3 regions of the Planococcus maritimus genome follow, and region 1 is predicted to be linked to each of the others. Evidence: riboswitches for the same ligand, from Rfam matches in the RefSeq annotation. Region 1 holds a riboswitch; each other region holds the start of a gene.
The links. A riboswitch is a leader RNA that binds a small molecule or an ion and turns the genes downstream of it on or off. The one in region 1 is predicted to bind thiamine pyrophosphate.

Region 1 (4,184 bases):
CAAGCGAAAATGCCTGCCGATGAAGTACCCGAGAAAACAGAAGGCTATGAAGGTTTTATCCATTTGAATAATTTCAACGGTTCTGTCGAGCAAGCAGTGCTCCAGTACCTTGTGCGCGATTTCGATAAAGGCAAATTCGAAGCGAAAAAACGCCATATGGAACAAGTAGCGGCTGAATTGCAAGAAGAGTTCGGGAAAGAAGCAATCGAACTCGTGCTCGAAGACCAATACTATAATATGCGCGAGAAAATCGAGCCAGTTATAGAAATCGTCGACCAGGCAGAACAAGCGATGAAGACAGTGGCAATTTCACCTGATATCCTGCCTATTCGAGGCGGCACAGATGGGTCCCAACTATCTTATATGGGCTTGCCAACGCCGAATATCTTTACGGGCGGCGAAAACTATCATGGTAAATTCGAGTTCATCTCTGCAGAGAACATGGAAAAAGCCACTCAAGTCATTGTGGAAGTCGCAAAAACTGCAAAATAATTGGCTTTCCCCTGAGCATTTCCCAGGAAATATTCAATAAGACTCCATAAAAAAGCAGCGGCCTGTGCCGCTGCTTTTGTGTGTACAGAATGTATCTCTCTGTTCGCCTAGTGCCATCACTCTTCTCAGAACTCGATACGATCGATTTTTGCGCCTGTCGATTCGACGCCTTTCATGTATTTGATGCGTTTCTGGACAGCGGTTTCGTTCACTTGCTCATCCGCATGGTAAGACGAACGCACCATCGGGCCGGCCTCGCAATGCTTAAAGCCTTTGGCGAGTGCGATTTCTTTTAATTCCTGGAATTCGTCCGGATGGTAATAACGGACCACATCCAAATGCTTCAATGTCGGCTGCAAATACTGGCCAATCGTCATGATGTCGACTTTGTGCGCCAACAGGTCATCCATCGCCTCGATGATCTCTTCTTTCGTTTCCCCGAGTCCCACCATAATGCTCGACTTGGTCGGCACATGCGGCGCGATTTCCTTGACACGCAATAACAATTCCAGCGAACGGTCGTAGGTTGCTCTTGCACGGACACGTTTTGTCAGGCGGCGCACCGTTTCGATGTTGTGGTTAAAAATATCGGGTTCGCTGCTCATGAGCATGTGCAGGCTTTCGTAATCGCCTTTCATATCGGACGGTAAAATCTCGACTGTGGTTTCCGGCATTTTCCGGTGGATCGCGCGCACTGTTTCTGCAAAAACTGCTGCGCCTCCGTCCTTCAAGTCATCTCGGGCAACTGCTGTAACCACCACATGTTTCAAGTTCATAATTTCCGTCGATTCCGCGACGCGCTCTGGCTCGCCCCAATCGAGTTCATTCGGAAGCCCAGTTTTCACGGCGCAGAATCGGCACGCACGTGTACAAGTGTCGCCCAAAATCATGAACGTCGCGGTACGGCGTTCGCTCCAGCATTCATGGATATTCGGGCATTTCGCCTCCTCGCACACTGTGTTCAAGTTTTTCTCGCGCATCAATTTCTTTAAATCGTTATACGTTTCGTTCGTATTTAATTTTACCTTTAGCCATTCGGGTTTACGTTCACGCTGCTTTGTCTTTGTCATCGCATAAGTTCCCCTTTCTCTTCTCGTCTGTGGTTCCATTGTTCACTTGCGTATTTGGCTTCGAGCATGCGTACTTCTTCCAGCAATTCAGCAGGCGGTTCGAATTTTTCCAAGCGTATGCCAAGTCCTTTTCCAAACCCACTCTTGAAAGCATTCTGGGCTACTTCTAAACTTATTGGTTCCCCCATCAGCTCATTGATCGCAACGGCGCGTGACCGGAACGCTCGGCGCGCTTTTTCTTTCACGGCTTCGTTCGGATAGACAAATAGTTCAAACAAACGGTTCTCATCCAGCTCGAGTGGAATCGATCCGTGCTGCAAAATGATGCCTTGTTTTCTTGTCTGTGCGCTGCCGGCTGCTTTGCGCCCATCAACCGTCAATTCATGCCAAGACGGTTCTTCGAAACAGACTGCTGACGCTTGTTTCGAACGCTTTGTTTCTGCCGCAAGCTGTGCCTCGATTCCCAAATTGCGATAGCCTTCAATCAATCCGCGTGAAATGACCAAATACGCTTCTTTCACTGATTTTGGCATGGACGGATGCTGCTCTGGAATCACCACGCTATAGGTGAGTTCTTGGTCGTGAAGTACAGCTTTGCCGCCTGTCTGTCTCCTGACCAAAGGAATTCCCAATTGTGCAGCACGTTCAAGATCAATACTGCCATTCAGTTTCTGGAAGAATCCCACTGAAATTCCGGCTGGCGCCCAAGCATAAAATCTAAGGACTGGTTTCATGCCAGTCTTGCGCTGCCAATTCATCAAGGCTTCATCCATTGCCATATTGTAGGCCGGCGTGCAAACTCCCGACTCCATATAGCCCCATGTTTCATCCAAAATATCTCAACTCCTCTCAGCTTATGCATGACTCCCGAGTGCATAAAAAAACACCGCTTTCCCATGGGAAAGCGGTGTATGCAGGCAAAAGAAAGCATACGTACCACTTCCCTCCGCTGGCATGGTCCAGATCAGGTTCAAGGGGTCCAAGCATTCGCTCGTCTCAGCCAGTCAGTTCCGGCTCCCCCAGTGGTCAGCTATGTATAGTTCTCCTAGAGTTTACCATTCTCGCGAAAAAATCACAATATACAAAATAGTTTTTTCTTTATCAATTTAAGGATTTTATGGACTCGCTTTTATACAAAAAGAAACTCTCCCATTTCCGATATCCAGGAGAAGGGAGAGTTGCTTTAGATAATGGTTTTACCCTTTTGCGCCAGTGCAAAATGGATACTGTGCTGGAGCGTGCGGAAGCAGTCGTAACTTGAAAGGTCTACGCCTGCTTCTGTAATCGTCATGCTAGTATGCGGCGAAATGCCTGCTAGTATAGTCTTTGTACCAATTAAAGAAGCCGCAGAGCCCAATTTTTCAATCAGCATCGCTGTATGTTGGTTAAAGCTTTCATTCAGCCCCGTCAAATCGAGCAGCAAATAATGGGCTTTGTATTTCGGCAGGTTCTCAAGTGTTTTGACCAATAGTTCCTCAGCACGCGCTTCATCGTACCGGCCAAGAAGCGGGACGACGACAATATCTTCTAGTACCGGGATGAGCGGCGAGGAAATTTCACTGATCATGGCGTGAAGATCTGCTGTCTTTTCATCTACGAGCTGCTCCAGTTCACGGATTTTTTCTGATTCCTTGCGGCGTGCGAGCGTATGAATATTCTTTTCAATCGTTTCGTCCGATGGAAAATAACGAATTAAGCATTCGTCGTGCCCTTCGATTTGCGAATGGACGACATCGTACCATATACTGCGCCCTAAAAGAGAGCTAAAGATGCCGGCATAATGAGCCGGCAAAAAACTGCCACCGGTCTTTTTGCCTTGTGCGAGATTAATTTGGTATTCCCAGCTGTCTTTCAACATTACTTCCAATGTTCCTGCCGATTCATCCAAATTGTGAATAGATGCTACTCCCCAGCCAGCTGATGCATATGTATTAGTAATGAGTTCAGATGCTTTCATTGCAGATATGCCACCCATGTTATGGAAATAGGCTCCCACTACTTGGCCTTGGCGAAATCCTGTTGACTCTAAAACGACAGCAGCCGCATCTTCACCCGAAATTTCTTCGATAGAATCGAAAAACATTTTCATTGCTGTCGATGTCCAAAACAGCACGGAATTCTGTCCTTCAAACAGAAAACGCCCTCGCGAAAGGTCCCATTCAAAATCCAGCCCGCCCACATTTATCTTCGGTTGTTGCGTCATTGTATAGCCAGCCTCCTTATTTTGAACTATTAAATTATCATACGCCAGCCGACGATCTCCAGCAAGTTCTAATGTTTTAAAGCATGCCGATTAAGGAATAGAAGGAGAAGAACGCTAAAGGAGAGGTGCTAACGATGGCAGAAGAAAAACGTTTCAACGAAAAGGAACGCAAATCAAGCGACGGGGCTCCAATGGATAATCCTGAGCAAATCAAGACGGACAAAGAAACCATGACCGAAATGCATGAAGAAGAAATGAACGTGGACTCCATTCCTTTAGAAGACTTGAAACAGGATATGGAAAACGAAAAAAATCCGCGCGACACTAAAGATGATTCAGCCAGCGAGGAAAAACATCCAGAATGATCTACCCTCACGGCTTTTAAAGACAGTATTTTAAAAGACTTACCTTAAAGGAGA
Region 2 (4,184 bases), 1.0 Mb from region 1:
ACAGCCATCCTGCGCGCGGCTTTCGATTTGGCGGTAAAGCTCCGTCAATGCCTTTAGGTCTTGTCCAGCGGTCGGTTCATCCAGCAAGAGCACCTGACGCTCGTCAGCGAGCATCGCGCCGATGGCCACACGGCGCTTTTGGCCGTGGCTTACGGAAAATGGATGGGCGTGAGCGATTGACTCCAAATCCAGTGCAGTCATTAAATAACGCAGCTTTTCGGCAGAACAGTTTCCTGAATATGCTAATTCTCCCTCTACACTTTTCGACAAAAACAATTGCTCGGGCGACTGAGGCACAAATCCGGCACGCGTTCCAGTGATCGTTCCGGTATCAATTTTTAAGATGCCGCATAGCGCTTTCAGTAAGGTCGATTTGCCGCTTCCATTTGGCCCAGCAATGACTGTGATTTCACCAGAGCGTAGCTGGAGACCAATATTTCGAAGGATCGATTTCGAAGCATAGGAGACACAAACGTCCGATGCCTCGAACAATACTTCTTGGCGGATTGCTGATGTCCGTTCTGGCAATATCGGAGCGTCTCTTTCTGTGAACAGCTGGTCTTTTCGGATGGCGCCATTTTCCGATATGGCAATTTCCCGGTCAAAAAATGAACCCCATAATTCCAGTTTGTGTTCGACAGCGACGACCGCAATGCCACTTTTTTGCTGGAGATGATCCAACCAAGAGACAAATTCTTTAGCCGTCAACGGATCAAGGTGGGCAAGCGGTTCGTCGAGCAATAGACATTCAGGCTCCATGATCAGTGCACAGGCCGTGGCAATACGCTGTTTCATTCCGCCCGAGAAGCTTTGAATGACCCCGTGACGCAAATCCTCGAGGCCCGTCAAATGCAAGATTCGGTCGATGCGTTGTGGCATTTCTTGCCGGGGCACTTGAAGATTCTCCAAGGTAAATGCCAGTTCTTCTTCAACCGTCGGCATGCAAAATTGGCTATCAGGATCTTGAAACACCGTCGCTATTTTCCGGTTGACTTCACCAGGGGCATAGTCCTGTGCCAAACGCCCGAAGATCCGGACAGATCCCGACACCTCGCCATCGCAATTATGCGGGTATAGCCGGTTCAGTACATAAAGAAGTGTAGACTTGCCGCAACCGCTGGGCCCTGTAATAACCAGTCGCTCTGTTGGATGGATTGCGAGCGTGATATGGCGCAAGGTCGGCTCCGCCAAGTCCGGAAAGCGAAGGCTGAAACCGTCGATTTGAAAAATTGGCTCAAGCACGGGCATCACTCTTTTCCGCTTTCGCGATGGCATAGCCTCGGAGTGAGCCAGTCGCAAGCAGTGAGTCGGCGATGTATTTGCCGCCAATGCCCGCGATAATCGCCCCGCTCAACACGCGCAACGTAAACATCAAAGCGACAAAAGAAGGGTCCAAGGCGGCATAACCCGATAGGAAATAGCCATAAACGAAACTAAAAACACCAGCGCCGGCTCCTGCAAGCATTAAAATGGCTAAATGAAAATGACGATAGCGAGTAAGCGCGAATGCCGCTTCTGCACCGAGCCCTTGAATAATGCCTGACAAAATGAGCCTTGGCCCGATGGCATTGCCGAGCATCACTTCAATGGCAGCCGCCAAGGTTTCAGGCAATAAAGCGGCGCCAGGTTTTCGAATGATGTACATTGAGATGATGGAGACAATGAACCAGATGCCAAACATCCACTCATAGGCGAGCGGCCCGATAATGCCTGCCCATAAATTGCCGATATGTAAAAACAGCAAGTATACAATGCCGAAGACGACGCCAAACAAGGACATCAAGACAATTTCTTTTAGTTTCCAGCCTTTAAGCATGTGGATCACCTGTGGTGTGGGAAGGACTGTTAATGCTCATGGAGACGGTCATCACGAGGTGCGGGTATTGATCAGAACGTGCTTCTGAAAAACTCGCTTCGTAAAAAGAAAAGACCTCATGAATGTCCCCGTGGATGCCGCTCGCGTAATGCATGGAATCGTTCCAGACGCCAAATTCTTTGGCACGTTCTACTTCGCGGTAAATGACTGCCATATAGTCGGGATTGTTCATCGGATATAGAGCAAATTGAGACGACACGTATTGCTCGGTGCTGTCTTGGTTCACGGGTTCATCTGGTGCTTCTAAATACACATCACCTGCCGTATCACCTGGACATCCGGCTGAAAAAGTGCCGGACAAGGCAATGTGTTCGCCTGTCTTCGCGGCGTGGAGCGCCAATGTCTTTGCAACATTGAACACGTGCTGTTGTTTGCCGCGGATGACCGTCGAGACATCATCGGTCTGCATCCAAACGTGGGACGTGTCGGTTTCTTTTAACGCCCCTTTAATAATGCTGATAAAATGGCCGCTCATCGGATGCAAGGAAAAGCGAAATCCGACGATTGGGCTGGTGCCGCATGAATATGGTTCCATATGGAATCCCTCCTAAAAATATGCACAAAAAAGCCGCATCCGTGAAGATGCAGCCACTATTCCATATTTCAAAGTCATGTCGGAAAGTCACCGCACTTCCTCACGCAGGTCTTAACCTGATCGAGTCATAAGGGATCGGAGCAATAGCTCTCATCTCAGCAAAATATGCACCCCCAGTGCAGAAAAACGGTATGCGGTTTTTGGTGTCGGGTTTTCCCGATGGCTAAAGTGTAAGGCAAACCTTTCACCAAGTAAAGCGATTCTGAAAAATTCATCACAAACAAGAAAATCGCCATGGATGTGAATACGTGCTAAAAAATCGGGTAAACCTATAACAGATAAGCATTTGAGGAGGAATCCAATAACTATGGAATCAACAAAAAAATTTCGTGTCGTCTATCATTTCGGTGCAGGCGTCGAAGCAGTCAGCACAGTCGAAGCCGATACCCCGAAACAAGCAGTGAGCGGATTGGATGCGGACGATTTCCGTGAATTCATCGGCGACCATAACACGTATTACCAATTCAAAATGAGCGAAGTCAAAATGGTCAGCGTCACTGAAGTAACAGAAGACCAGTAAGCGAACCGAGAAAATCCCCTGCCTATTCGGCAGGGGATTTTTCCATTTCTATTCTATGTGCCGCAATAGGTTTGGTATGGCGGCGTTGAAGGGGGCGGCGGGGAAGCAAAGGACTGTTGCTCGTCTGAATGACCATAGGGATCCCGTAGAATGTCCAATAACTTCTCCATCACTTTGTAATCGCCTTGCGCCGCGGCTTCAAGAGCAGCTTCAACGCGGTGATTGCGCGGGATGACAGCTGGGTTTTTGCTCTTCATGAGTTCGAGAATTTCTTGTTTTGAACGCCCCTCTAGCTGTTGGCGGGCTGTCCAGCGATTGTGCCATTCTTTAAAAGCCGGGTCGTTTGCCAATGCTGGCTCTTCGACGGCTTCGAAGGTCAAGGCTCGGAAAGTATTGGTAAAGTCTGCTTGCTTGTGCTGCATCAATTCGAGCAAGGTGTCGATCAACTGTTCATCTTCTGGCGTTTCCGTAAACAAGCCGAGTTTTTCACGCATGCCCGTTAGGTACCATTGCTTTTGCAAGCTTACGTATTCCTCGAGCGCATCTTGCATGGAAGACAAAGCTTGTTGTTGTGGAATGTCATCCAAGAGCGGGAACAAGGATTCTGCAAAACGCGCCAAATTCCATCCTCCGATAAGCGGTTGGTTGCGGTAGCTATAGCGTCCGCCGGCATCAATCGAGCTGAACACCGCCGATTCATCATAATGGTCGAGAAAAGCGCACGGTCCGTAGTCGATCGTCTCTCCGCTGATTGCCATATTGTCTGTATTCATGACGCCGTGGACAAAACCGGCAAGCTGCCATTTCGTGATAAGAGAAGCTTGTCGCTGTGCTGTCTGGCGGAATAATTCGATATAGCGGTTTGGCCCCGTAATATCTGGGAAATGGCGTTCAATCGTGTAATCCGCTAACGCCTTCAAGTCTTCCGTCGAGCGATATTTTGCAGCAAATTGAAAAGTGCCGACACGGATATGGCTCGAGGCCACTCGTGTCAGGATGGCACCAGGTTCTGCAGAATAGCGCTGGATTTTCTCGCCTGTAGTGGCTACGGCAAGACTGCGGCTCGATGGGATGCCGAGTGCATGCATGCTTTCGCTGATAAGGTATTCTCTCAACATAGGACCGAGTGCTGCCCGGCCATCCCCGCTCCTGGAAAAAGGGGTCTTGCCGGAACCTTTTAATTGAATATCGAA
Region 3 (4,184 bases), 1.1 Mb from region 1:
CGGATCGTCGCAGCTAAATGGCCGCTGTAATTGGGCCAGCTGTTCACTGCTTCGAGCCCGATTTGGCCAGGCGTCGGCAATAGCCAAGCCGGCACTTCAAAAAGCGGAACCAGCACTTGCCAAATGATCAACAAAAGGATGAGGACCAGAACCGGTCTCCATCCTTTTTTCACTATCATCACGGCCGGTACTTCTCCGTCAATTTATCCATCGATGCACCGCTCGGTTGATACAGCACTTTGATCTGGGAGATGACGTTCGGGCTGCCGTTTTCGATCATCACTTGATTCATTTCTTCGACGATTGAAAACAAATGGGCCAAATCGCCTTCCATTGTTGTCTCGAGTGGATTGACTTGGTAAGGGACGCCTGATTTTTCAATAACGGCGATCGCTTTATCCACATAAGGAATAACGTCTTCCCCATTTTTCGTTTTTGGAATGATTTGAATGCTTAGTAGTGCGTTGCCCATCAGTTTTCCTCCTCAGGTAAAAATTCATTGGTGAAAGCTTGTTCGACGTCTAATTTTTCATCCAGTAAGCCATTATCGAACATCCAATCAGCATAGTCTGCCCATACTTGTTCTTGTTGCTGGCCGAATTGCGGGGAATCATCCTGATATTTTGGTGAAAGCCATTCCTGGCTCGCCTTGACCAATTCCGGGTCCAAATCCGGAACCGCTTCGATTAAGATGTCCGCTGCTTGTTCTGGCTCATCGATGGCGAATTCATAGCCTTGAGACACTGCTTCCGTGAATGCCCGAACCGTTTCCGGATCTTCTGCGATCATGTTTTCGTTCGTCATTAGGATTGGGGTATAATAATCCAGTTTGTCCGAGTAATCCGTTAAATACTGCATGTTCAGTTCATCGCCGCGAAGTTCGGCTTCAATGCCTGTCCAGCCATAATAGATCCACGCAAAATCGATGTCGCGTTCGACTGCCGTGAAAAAGTCGCTATTGCCGATATTGACGATGTCGACTTTTTCCACATCGGCCCCTTCCTGCTCCATGATGGATCCAAGTACAGCCTTTTCGACTGGCGCTCCCCATCCGCCGTAGGTTTTCCCTTCGTAATCGCCCGGGGACTCGATGCCTTTATCTACTGGTGAGGCAAAGCCGGAAGTATTGTGCTGGATGAGCGCGGCGATCGAGACAATCGGAATGTCCTGGACTCTCGCTTCAGTTAAACTTTCCTGTGCCCCAATGCCGAATTCCGCCTGATTGGAGGCGACCAATTGATTGGCGCCTGCTTCGCCGGGCAAAATGATTTCCACATCAAGCCCCTGCTCTTCAAAATAGCCTTTTTCCTGGGCTACATACAATCCGGTATGGTTGGTATTTGGCGTCCAATCCAAGACCATCGTTATTTCTTTTAGTTCTTGCTGTTCATTCGACACATCGCTGCCTGTATTTTCGCCTTCGTCTGCGCAGGCGGCCATCAGCAATACCGGCGCGATGGCAATTGTCCATTTCTTCATGTTGTTTTCCCCCTCTAGTTTACTCATAAAAGATGATTTCAGGAGCTGAGTCAGGGGACATATCCAATTGCGGATATAAAAAAGCGCCCAAGGTTTAGAAACCTTGGGCGCATATCATCGCAGAATAGATCGATTTGAATATGTTCCCTCCGCTGGTATTAGCCAGTTCAGGTTCCAAGGGTCAATACCTCACGGATATTCTCTCAATCGGCAACACCGATTCCCCCACATGTGTTTTATGAAATTAATAGTTGTCTTTCAAGCTCTATCTTGTCACAAGTGCCTGATTTGTTCAAGCCCTATCCGGCATCATGACCAAACGAACAAGACATTCTTACATTGGGACAGCTTCGCCGCTATAAACTTTCAATTCCATTGGCGCGCTCATGAATCCAGCCGCTTTTTTAGAAAATGCCACGAAATGCTCGCTCGTGTTGTGAGCTTCGATTGCTTGTGCATCTTTCCACACTTCGACCATTGTGTAATGGCCTTCTTTTTCAACTGATTTCATCAAATCGTATTGAACATTTCCCGGTTCTTGGCGCGACGCTTCAATAAGCGTTTTGCCTTCATCTAAAAACGCTTGTTCTTGGTCAGGTTTTACTTGTAAATGTGCATGGATAATCATCATTTGGTTTCGCCATCCTTTAATTTGTATTGTTAATAATCAACGATATTGTCTTGCATACGCTGGAGCATATCACTCAGCGCATCGACTTCTTCAGTGGTGAAATCGTGAAGCATTTGCTTAACGAATCCTGTGTTTTCTTTTCGGTATTCGATGATGCGCTCGCGGCCATCGTCGGTAAGGCTGACAAAAATCACGCGGTTGTCCTCTGGATTTCTGCGTTTGGTGACCATGCCGCTCGCTTCAAGTTGTTTTAAGTGACGCGTTATTGCAGCGCCATCGATATTGACCAATTTTTGCAACGTCGACTGGTTGATTTCATCGACTTTGTAAAGTTGGGACAATAATTCATAGCGTGATGAACTAATGCCCGTGCATCGTTCGAACTTCGGGCTGATTTGATTGGTCAGGCCCTTGAACTGCTGCAATACTTGTTCTTGCTTCGAAAATGAACACGGCATAGAAAGACCTCCTAAGTAATAGATGAAGTCAATTGATAGCTGTGCCCACTATTCATTGACCAATCAAATATAATACATAACTGCATAAGACTCAAGATAGGACTGGATTAGCTCCAAGTTGTGATCGTATCGACTGGCAAGCGGTAAGACTGGAAGCCTTCGTTTGCGGCTTTGCCGATTGTTAGAAGCATAACTGGCAAATAACGTTCTTTGTCCAATCCGAATGTTTCAGCGATTTTTTCTTTATCGTATCCGCCGATTGGGTTTGTGTCATAGCCATATGCACGTGCAACTAGCATCAATTGCATCGACACAAGACCTGAGTCCAACATGACGATATCTTTCATTTGCTCATCGGACATGCCTTCATATAAAGGCTTGAAGTATCCCAGTTGGAAATTTTTCACATCTTCTGGCATATAGCCAAGCTCGACAGATTTTCCGTAAATTTCTTCTGCATATTCGATATTGTTGCGGTCACCGAATACGGCGATTACAGCTGATGCGCTCATCACTTTATCCAAATTGAAAGATGCCAAAGGCGCAAGCTTTTCTTTTCCTTCTTCGCTATCGATGACGACAAAGCGCCAAGGCTGCATATTGATAGAAGATGGCGCTTTTGATGCTTGTTCTAGCATTTCCGTCATTTCCTCGCGGCTGATTTTCACTGTCGGATCGTATTGTTTAATGGAACGACGCCCATTGACGATTTCGTTAAAGTCATTTGTTTGTTGTTTTTGTACTGTGTTCATGATTAATTGCTCCTTTTTCTGTTATAAAGTATGGAGAGGTTATTAATTGACCCCTCATTCATTGATGCCTCACTTAATATAAACCCGTTTGATTCAAAATGCAACCATAAAGTTTCAGTCCGATTTTAAACCATAAAAAAAGAAAGGCCTATAGCCTTTCATGATCGTGCTTTTAAGTAGTCGCTCCGGATGACCGCCATGATGATCTCGTCTGAGAACGTTCCGTTCAAATAAAGTGCTTCCCGTAAGACCCCTTCCCTTTTAAACCCATTTTTTTCATAAGCCCGCAAGCCTCGCTCGTTATGGCTATAAACTTCCAATTGCAGGCGGTTCAGCTTCAATTCCTGAAATACAAAAGCTAAGATCAGTTCTATCGCTTCTGTCCCATAGCCTTTTCCCGTCAATTCCATCGCATTCATCGTAATCCTGAATCCCGCACTTTGGTTATCTGGATCAATATCAAGCACCGACAGTTCGCCGACCAATTGATCCGTTACGTTCAAGCAAATCGCAAAATCATAACGCGTATCGTCTTGTTGAATCCGTTCGATATGGCGCTCGATCTGCTCGACTGAAAACCTAGCTTTTGTTCCTGTCATATAGCGGATTTCCTCATCTTCCGTATGCTTCAAAAACAGCGGTGCATCTGCTAGTTGCACTGGTCTCAAGTAGATTCGTTCATCAATTAATTTCATGCTTATCCCCCGTATCACCGTATATAAAAATCGTCTTTCACTTTATCAAATACAGCAGCAAAGACCCGATTGCGTTAGGTAAAGCTATCAACAACATTCTATTCGACAAGTTCATCGTTTTATCCAAGTTGATAATTGCCAGGTTACCGAGCACAGGCGCAGAGGAACT

Region 2: another riboswitch for thiamine pyrophosphate. It lies ahead of BBI11_RS08715 (YkoF family thiamine/hydroxymethylpyrimidine-binding protein); the one in region 1 lies ahead of BBI11_RS13620 (lipoate--protein ligase family protein).
Region 3: another riboswitch for thiamine pyrophosphate. It lies ahead of BBI11_RS08235 (ABC transporter substrate-binding protein); the one in region 1 lies ahead of BBI11_RS13620 (lipoate--protein ligase family protein).

The regions. Positions count from the first base shown of each region.
Region 1 is NZ_CP016538.2:2,750,347-2,754,530, forward strand. It holds gene pepT (peptidase T) at 1-492, shown strand, start outside; gene lipA (lipoyl synthase) at 618-1,562, opposite strand; gene BBI11_RS13620 (lipoate--protein ligase family protein) at 1,559-2,398, opposite strand; TPP riboswitch at 2,487-2,593, opposite strand; gene BBI11_RS13625 (STAS domain-containing protein) at 2,746-3,765, opposite strand; gene BBI11_RS13630 (hypothetical protein) at 3,900-4,130, shown strand.
Region 2 is NZ_CP016538.2:1,732,380-1,736,563, reverse strand. It holds gene BBI11_RS08725 (ABC transporter ATP-binding protein) at 1-1,248, opposite strand, end outside; gene BBI11_RS08720 (ECF transporter S component) at 1,235-1,816, opposite strand; gene BBI11_RS08715 (YkoF family thiamine/hydroxymethylpyrimidine-binding protein) at 1,809-2,411, opposite strand; TPP riboswitch at 2,492-2,596, opposite strand; gene BBI11_RS08710 (hypothetical protein) at 2,779-2,991, shown strand; gene BBI11_RS08705 (protein adenylyltransferase SelO) at 3,045-4,184, opposite strand, start outside.
Region 3 is NZ_CP016538.2:1,638,209-1,642,392, reverse strand. It holds gene BBI11_RS08245 (ABC transporter permease) at 1-179, opposite strand, end outside; gene BBI11_RS08240 (thiamine-binding protein) at 179-472, opposite strand; gene BBI11_RS08235 (ABC transporter substrate-binding protein) at 472-1,479, opposite strand; TPP riboswitch at 1,607-1,716, opposite strand; gene BBI11_RS08230 (putative quinol monooxygenase) at 1,814-2,110, opposite strand; gene BBI11_RS08225 (MarR family winged helix-turn-helix transcriptional regulator) at 2,140-2,568, opposite strand; gene BBI11_RS08220 (nitroreductase family protein) at 2,676-3,320, opposite strand; gene BBI11_RS08215 (GNAT family N-acetyltransferase) at 3,479-4,015, opposite strand; gene BBI11_RS08210 (hypothetical protein) at 4,053-4,184, opposite strand, start outside.